2 regions of the Paenibacillus sp. FSL H7-0714 genome follow, and region 2 is predicted to be linked to the other one. Evidence: riboswitches for the same ligand, from Rfam matches in the RefSeq annotation. Region 2 holds a riboswitch; the other holds the start of a gene.
What was found. A riboswitch is a leader RNA that binds a small molecule or an ion and turns the genes downstream of it on or off. The one in region 2 is predicted to bind cyclic di-AMP.
Positions count from the first base shown of each region.

Region 1: linked by a shared signal. The riboswitch ahead of NST34_RS02670 (hypothetical protein) and the one ahead of NST34_RS00190 (3D domain-containing protein) in region 2 are both predicted to bind cyclic di-AMP.

Region 1 covers NZ_JBBOPT010000001.1:594,071-597,486, reverse strand. Annotated here, with positions in the region: gene NST34_RS02675 (hypothetical protein) at 1-278, opposite strand, end outside; cyclic di-AMP (ydaO/yuaA leader) riboswitch at 469-658, opposite strand; cyclic di-AMP (ydaO/yuaA leader) riboswitch at 1,079-1,244, shown strand; gene NST34_RS02670 (hypothetical protein) at 1,378-1,869, shown strand; gene NST34_RS02665 (hypothetical protein) at 1,886-2,395, shown strand; gene NST34_RS02660 (hypothetical protein) at 2,528-2,887, shown strand; gene NST34_RS02655 (hypothetical protein) at 3,040-3,231, opposite strand; gene NST34_RS02650 (ABC transporter permease) at 3,266-3,416, opposite strand, start outside.
Region 2 covers NZ_JBBOPT010000001.1:40,574-43,989, forward strand. Annotated here, with positions in the region: gene NST34_RS00180 (HD domain-containing protein) at 1-449, shown strand, start outside; gene NST34_RS00185 (TatD family hydrolase) at 561-1,331, shown strand; cyclic di-AMP (ydaO/yuaA leader) riboswitch at 1,529-1,758, shown strand; gene NST34_RS00190 (3D domain-containing protein) at 2,040-3,203, shown strand; gene rnmV (ribonuclease M5) at 3,380-3,416, shown strand, end outside.

The sequences.
Region 1 (3,416 bases), 550 kb from region 2:
CAAGTGCGGCACATCTGAATGTAGCGGCAGCATAACGTAAAGCTGCTCTCGAACAGATATACCCGTCCTACCGGGAACGGCGGGCGAAACCAAGTATTCTGATGGCGGGTATCAACTAGAACGACTTGTTCAATCCCCATCTCTTCGAGTAGGGCCTTCTCAGGCAAGTTGTTGGTCAATCCGGCCATCTTAATGCCTCTGAATTTTAGAAGCTTAATAAAATGTTCGCCTGCCTTCGTTGGCGCACATACCAGTACATATTCATTCTGATCTGTCATCTCTTATTCTCCTCAAATGCTTTGCTTGTAAGATCAGAGCTTGATCACCCTGATCTTGAAAGAAAAGCTACCGCTAATGATGAATATAACGACCTCTTCGTGAGGTTTTCCATAAATGCTTTGCTTAAAAAAGCACAGCAAAAAGCCACAAAGGATTCTCCTCTGTGGCTCGCTAGCGGTCACATTGCACTCATCCTCTCTCCATACGCTTACGAGGTTAGCTGTCGGATTCGGGCGGTGAGAGTCGCCCTACCTGTATAGATGCGAGCTCACTCGCATCTTCTACAGGATTCACCCCATAACCGGCTTCCGACTCTCACATCGTCTGCCGATTGTTGGTTCCCCCGCTTTCCTTATCGGAAATTAAGCGGATCAAATATTCGATTGTTGTTGAAACAGGAGTAATCATACCCTTATGCAGGAAGAATTGTAAAACCTGATTGATGCCAAAATAATGCAAATTAAAAACTATTTTCGCGTTGGATAGCGCTTACTTGATATCCAATCTCTCTATATCTCTTGTTTACTCGAGTTTTAATCCATTAGCGAAAAGCGGGCATACCATGTGATTTTATTCACCACAAATGTAGAAATCTCAAAAAATCGCCTTTATAGGTAAGAAAACAAGAAGTCGAGATTAAGCGAGGAAGAAGCCCGATAACTCGCAATAAATACCTATTTGGTTCCCTTTTCCGTCGTAGTAGGCAGGATTTGGTTTAAATCGCGCTCAAAAGAACACTTTCTGTTTTTACAGAAACACCTTGAAAAGAGTATGATTCGGGTTGAATCTATTTCACAAAATACATTCAACGCTGAGTTCCTGTATTTGCAGGGAACGGGGGAACCATCAGGCCACATGGCCTACTTGGGGTGAATCCGAAGGAGACTGTTCAAGTCTCACATAGGTAGGGCGACTCTCACCGTCCGAATCCGACAGCTAACCTCGTAAGCGTAAAGAGAGAGACCCTTGATCCGCCACGCTTTGGCACAGGTATGTGTATACCTGTATTCCAAAACCGCAGCAGAGGTCCTCCTCTTGCTGCGGTTTTTGCGTTACCTGAATCTATAGGGTGATAGCATGCTGGACGGGGTGAAAGGAATGAAACACTATTATTGGGGAACTCAGCAAGGGCTACTTGAGCCGATAAGTCTAAATTATGTTTGCTTTGGAGCGTTGTGGTTCGAAGAGGATCATCACAGAACTATTGTCGGCTATGCTTTTGGTCAGAAGCAGATTGAATCACTTCGCCATTTCAGCAGCCCATCTACCTGTGAATACTGTATGGACCGAACAATTATATACGAAATATATAAAAATATCCGAGAAAAGCAACAGCTGCAGGATTGGTCAGCACACCAACGTTTTCCGTGGCTCACCGCTTTTAAGGAACCGTGGAAAGACGTTGCAGTCGGTTGGTACGTAATGAGATCTCGCAACACCTTCCCCTTACATTTATCCGTTATACGCAAACAGAAATTCCGACTATGGCTGGAGCATGCCGCAGTCTGTGAGAATGAAGCTGAAATGCTCGCCTGTATAGAGAAGGCTAACGACATTCACCATGTAGATCTTAAGCTTTTGGAAACCTAAGGAGGAGAAACCTGTCATGGACCAGCGAAGACTATCTCGCATAGAAGTATTCGTCTTTGATTCACCTGAGCCTATTCACTATGGAATGGAGGCTGATCAAGGTAGCCGTTATGGCATCCTGAAACTTACCTGTAAAGGAGGTAGCAGCTGGGGGGCATGTCTTATCTCTGCCAATACCAAAACTTTCGACCTTATTAAATGGAGTTCTTTTCTCAGAATGATATATCATTGCCGGCTAGAGGAAGCGATAGATAAAGTACGTACCCATGGTTCAGAGTGGGATCAGACTCAGTTTGAGCTAGTGCAAGGTGCTTTACAGGATTTAAGAGCCAAGCTGCAGGGTAAATCCTTGGCAGGGCACATTGAGCAAGGTCGTCTGTACAGAGCTGTCGCTGGTGGGAGAGATTCCAAAGGAGGGCGGCTATATTATAAACCATCCAGTGTTGCGCTTCAAAAACATAGTTATCCAGAACCTGATACCGCCGAGCTTATCAACAAATCCATTTCTTACTTTTCTATACTATAGGTTCATCCCATAACCCATTCTGAAAGGATCGTGTTTATCATGCCTGACCCCTTACCTGCCGAATCCCCCCGTAGAACTATATTTGCAGAGTGTGTTCAAAAGTGTACGAATGATATCTATACGCTCAGTTCCATGTTGTTACAACAATCAGCAGAAGCCGAGAAGGTTACTATCCGTACTTTTAAAGAGCTTCATAAAATATTCCGTCAAAAAAGCTTTGACAGCCAGCTATTCTCTATCGAAGCTTACCGCTCTTGTATCCGACAATGCGCCGATTATTACGCATGCCGGTCTCTCCTGTCTGCCAAGGCATTGCCTTGGGAGGAACAGCTTATAAAAACGATGTGGTATGGCCTAAAGCTATCTTTACCTCAAATAAGCATCATCCTGCAAAAGAGTGTTCCTGTACTAAAAGCGCAGCTTAGGCGTGTGCGGGAGCAACTGACTGCTCCAGAGGATTTGCTGCCTAGTGGTAATCTATCCGTTGTCTAATCCCTCAAAAGGAAACGACATTTGAGTGTACGGAGGATATATTGGACTCAGGAGCCCTGGAGTCCGCAACTATCTTCCAAATAACTTTTACGATACGTACTCAAAAAAGAAAAAAGCCACGGCATCTGCCGCGGCTTCCTTATTTCCTACTATTACGCTTTACTCTTACGCGCCTTACCGTACATCCACAATCCCGCAATCATCCCTACCATGGCAATACCAGTCAATACACCTTGAGTGAAATCCATAACAGCGGATCCATCTGAATGGAGCATTCTACTAACCGTAGCCAGAGATACCGAACTCATTAAAAGCATCATATTGTATTGTTCACTTTTAGTCATGATTACCACTCCTTAAAAGTTTATATGAAGCCACTTAGATCTTGTAAGCCTTCATCGCTTTTCTGATCTCTTTAATACTTGGACGTTTGCCGTACATCAATACGCCTGTGCGATAGATCTTGGCAGCCAACCATCCAAAGATGAACGTGGTAACAAGCAGGATGGCTAATGATACAATAACTTGC
Region 2 (3,416 bases):
AATATTTAATGCTAGATGAAGCACTGGTACAGACGGCTTTTATGCAGTGGACACTTGAGAAAGATGAGCTACTAAGTGACTTGTGTACCCGTTTTATTCATCGTAAACTGTATAAATATGTTGAGGTGGAGAATCTCGATACAGATATGATTACTGAAATTCGCAGCAGTTTTGCGGCAGCCGGACTTCACCCAGAATATGATTTGGAGATTGATTTTCCGACAGATCTGCCCTATGATGTGTTCCGTCCGGGAGAAGCTTTTGACAATAAACAAATTCTGCTGCTTGATCGGCATGATCATCTGCGGGAAATTTCAGAGGTGTCGGATATTGTGCGTTCTATTAGCGGCATTCACCGTGGCAGATATCATCTTTATTTTCCTCAGGATAAGTTGAGAAATGCGCTTACGCGATTGCCTGCTTCTATTGCAGAGATTTTTGCAAAATAATACAAGAAAATATGGGATTTATGACAAGAAGAGTAGAAATATAAGATATAACGGATAGCGTGAAACTTATATTGTCTTATATTTAAAAAAGAACAAGGAGTGAGGGTTAAAATGTTTCTGTTTGACACACATACGCATCTGGATGCACCTCAATTCGACGAGGATCGCGAAGAAGTTATCGTTCGTGCTGTAGAAGCAGGAGTTAGCAAGATGATTAATATCGGATTTAATCGGGAGACGATTCCCTCAACGATGAAGCTGGCGGAATCTTATGATTATATTTATGCGGCAGTGGGTTGGCATCCTCAGGATGCGATTGATATGAAAGAAGGAGATCTCGATTGGATCGCTTCTCTATGCAGTCATAAAAAAGTAGTGGCTATTGGTGAAATCGGACTGGATTATTACTGGGATACTTCTCCCAAGGATGTGCAACATGAAGTTTTTCGCAAGCAAATTGGACTAGCCCGTGAACTAAATATGCCGATTTGTATTCATGATCGTGATGCCCATGAGGATGTTGTACGGATTTTACGGGAGGAAAAGGCAAATGAGGTTGGAGGCGTGATGCACTCGTTCTCAGGAAGCTGGGAAACAGCTAAAATGTGCTTGAATCTTGGTTTTCATTTATCCTTTGGAGGACCCATTACGTTCAAAAATGCAAGAGTGCCAAAAGAAGTGCTTGCGCAGACCCCACTAGACCGATTATTGATCGAAACCGATGCTCCATATTTGACTCCACACCCCTTTCGCGGGAAGCGAAATGAGAGCGCTCATGTGAAGCTGGTAGCAGAGGCAGCAGCTGAAATTAAAGGGTTAACATGGGAAGAATTGGCTAAAATAACGTATGCGAACGCACTGGAACGATTTGGGATTGAGTGAAAACGGGAGCAAAACAGGCGAAAAATAGAGAATGGCCGATATATTAAACTTTTTTAATATAAAAACGGCTGAATATTACAATATTTTAACCATATTTTTGCGTAAACGTGGTTGAATCGTCCTTTACAACATGCATCAAAACAGGATATCATCTTTTCAGTGATGTGAGCTGTGTTATAGTGACAGCCATTGATTCATGGATCGTCTCGCTGAGTCTCCGTATGGAGAACGGGGGAACCAATATTGACCTGCCGCATGCCTGTATTTTAAATACGGTTTAGACGTGCCGTAGGACAGTATTTGATTTCTTCACGTGGTCTTTGGGGTGAATTTAAGGGCAACCGCCATGAGCGGGTGACCTGAAATAGGGCGTCTCTCTTTCGTCCGAACCCGACAGCTAACCCCGTAAGCGCAAGTAAGAGAGGCAACCTCGTGCACAAGCATTCTCTATTCTGATATTGGAGAAGCCACGAAAGAGTCCTCAGTTGAACTCTTTTTAGGCTTTTTTATTTTTGAATAAATAGAATGTTGCCCACATACTGTTATATAACAGAGGTGGGAGTAGCTGTGCCGAGCAGGCGATCCATGAGCAGGAGACGCTAAGTTATTACGTGCGTGTCCTGTGACAATCTCAAATAGTTTCGTCAAAGGAATTCAGTCCTCATGATATACAATTGACGACGGGGCTATGTAAGGAGGATGGAGAGAATGGGCGTATTCCAACCAGAAGTATCCCATGATTCGCAGTCATCCAGCAGGTCTTTCGCATTACGGTGGGAGCAAGTAAATACTCGCGTACTTTTACTTGCAGGCGTGATTTCAGTCGCTATCGCGCTACTTATTCTGCTGTACGTACACGGTCAAAGTAACAAACAATTATTTTTAGTAATAGACGGGCAAACACAGACGCTTGAAACGCGAGAAGCGCTTCTTGGTGATGTGTTGGAGAAAGAGCAAATTTCGCTGCAGCCGCATGATGAACTATCTTTAGGACTGAGTGATGAAATAAAAGACGGTGACCGTGTCGTTATCAATCGTGCGCAGAAAATTAGTCTTACTGCGGATGGAGCAACAAAAACGTTATATACGACCGAAGACACAATTGGTAAAGCAATTGAGAAAATGGGCATTACCCTAGAAGGTCATGATAAGATTTTCCCTTCGTTAGACACCACCATTTCTGCAAACATGGAGGTTAAGATTGTTCGCATCAACAAACAGACTGTACAGCGATCAACTAACTTACCCTTCAGAGTCATCAAGACAGCAGACCCCTCCCTTACTGTGGGAACAGTTAGAGTGGCACAGGCAGGCAAACCAGGCGTCATGATTCAGCATATTGAAAAGATCTACCAAGACGGAGAACTGGCCTCTATGCGCATGATTGGTAAGGAAGTACAAACGGTAACGAAAGATAAGATTATTGCCGTTGGTACCAAAGCACTTCCTAAGCCGGCTGTAGCTAAGACTACAACAACTTCCAAATCAAACACCACTTCAAAAACGGCTAAGGTTAGCGCCAAGACTAATAACGTCACAAGCAAGGCTGGCGTAGACTTTGAGTACAAGAAGATGATTAAGAACGTCTCCATGACAGCTTATTCATCAGAAGAGCCAGGTATTGGTACCAAAACTGCCTCCGGAACACGCGTAACGGAAGGTCGTACAATTGCGGTAGACCCGAATGTAATCCCTATTGGCTGGTGGGTATATATCGAGGGGCTTGGATTCCGCCGAGCAGAAGATACTGGCGGTGCCATTAAAGGCAATAAAGTAGATGTCTATTACGATTCACTGAGCCATGTCCGTAATTTCGGTCGTAAATCACGTACCGTTTATGTGATTGGACCTGTGAAGCCGGAGTTAAACTAGGCTGAAGCTTTTGCAAATTATTCTTTGATAAGCTATAGTGATGATAACCGTTAAGGAACGCCAGATGATCATTTCGTTGATCGCAGAGCAACCGCTCATCACTTATACATTCTTTAACCAAAAGAAGAGGAGCGAAACCTCTTCTTTTTTGCTTTTTTTGGAAGGAGTCAAGAGATATGATTAAGGAATTAATTGTCGTTGAAGGTAAGAGTG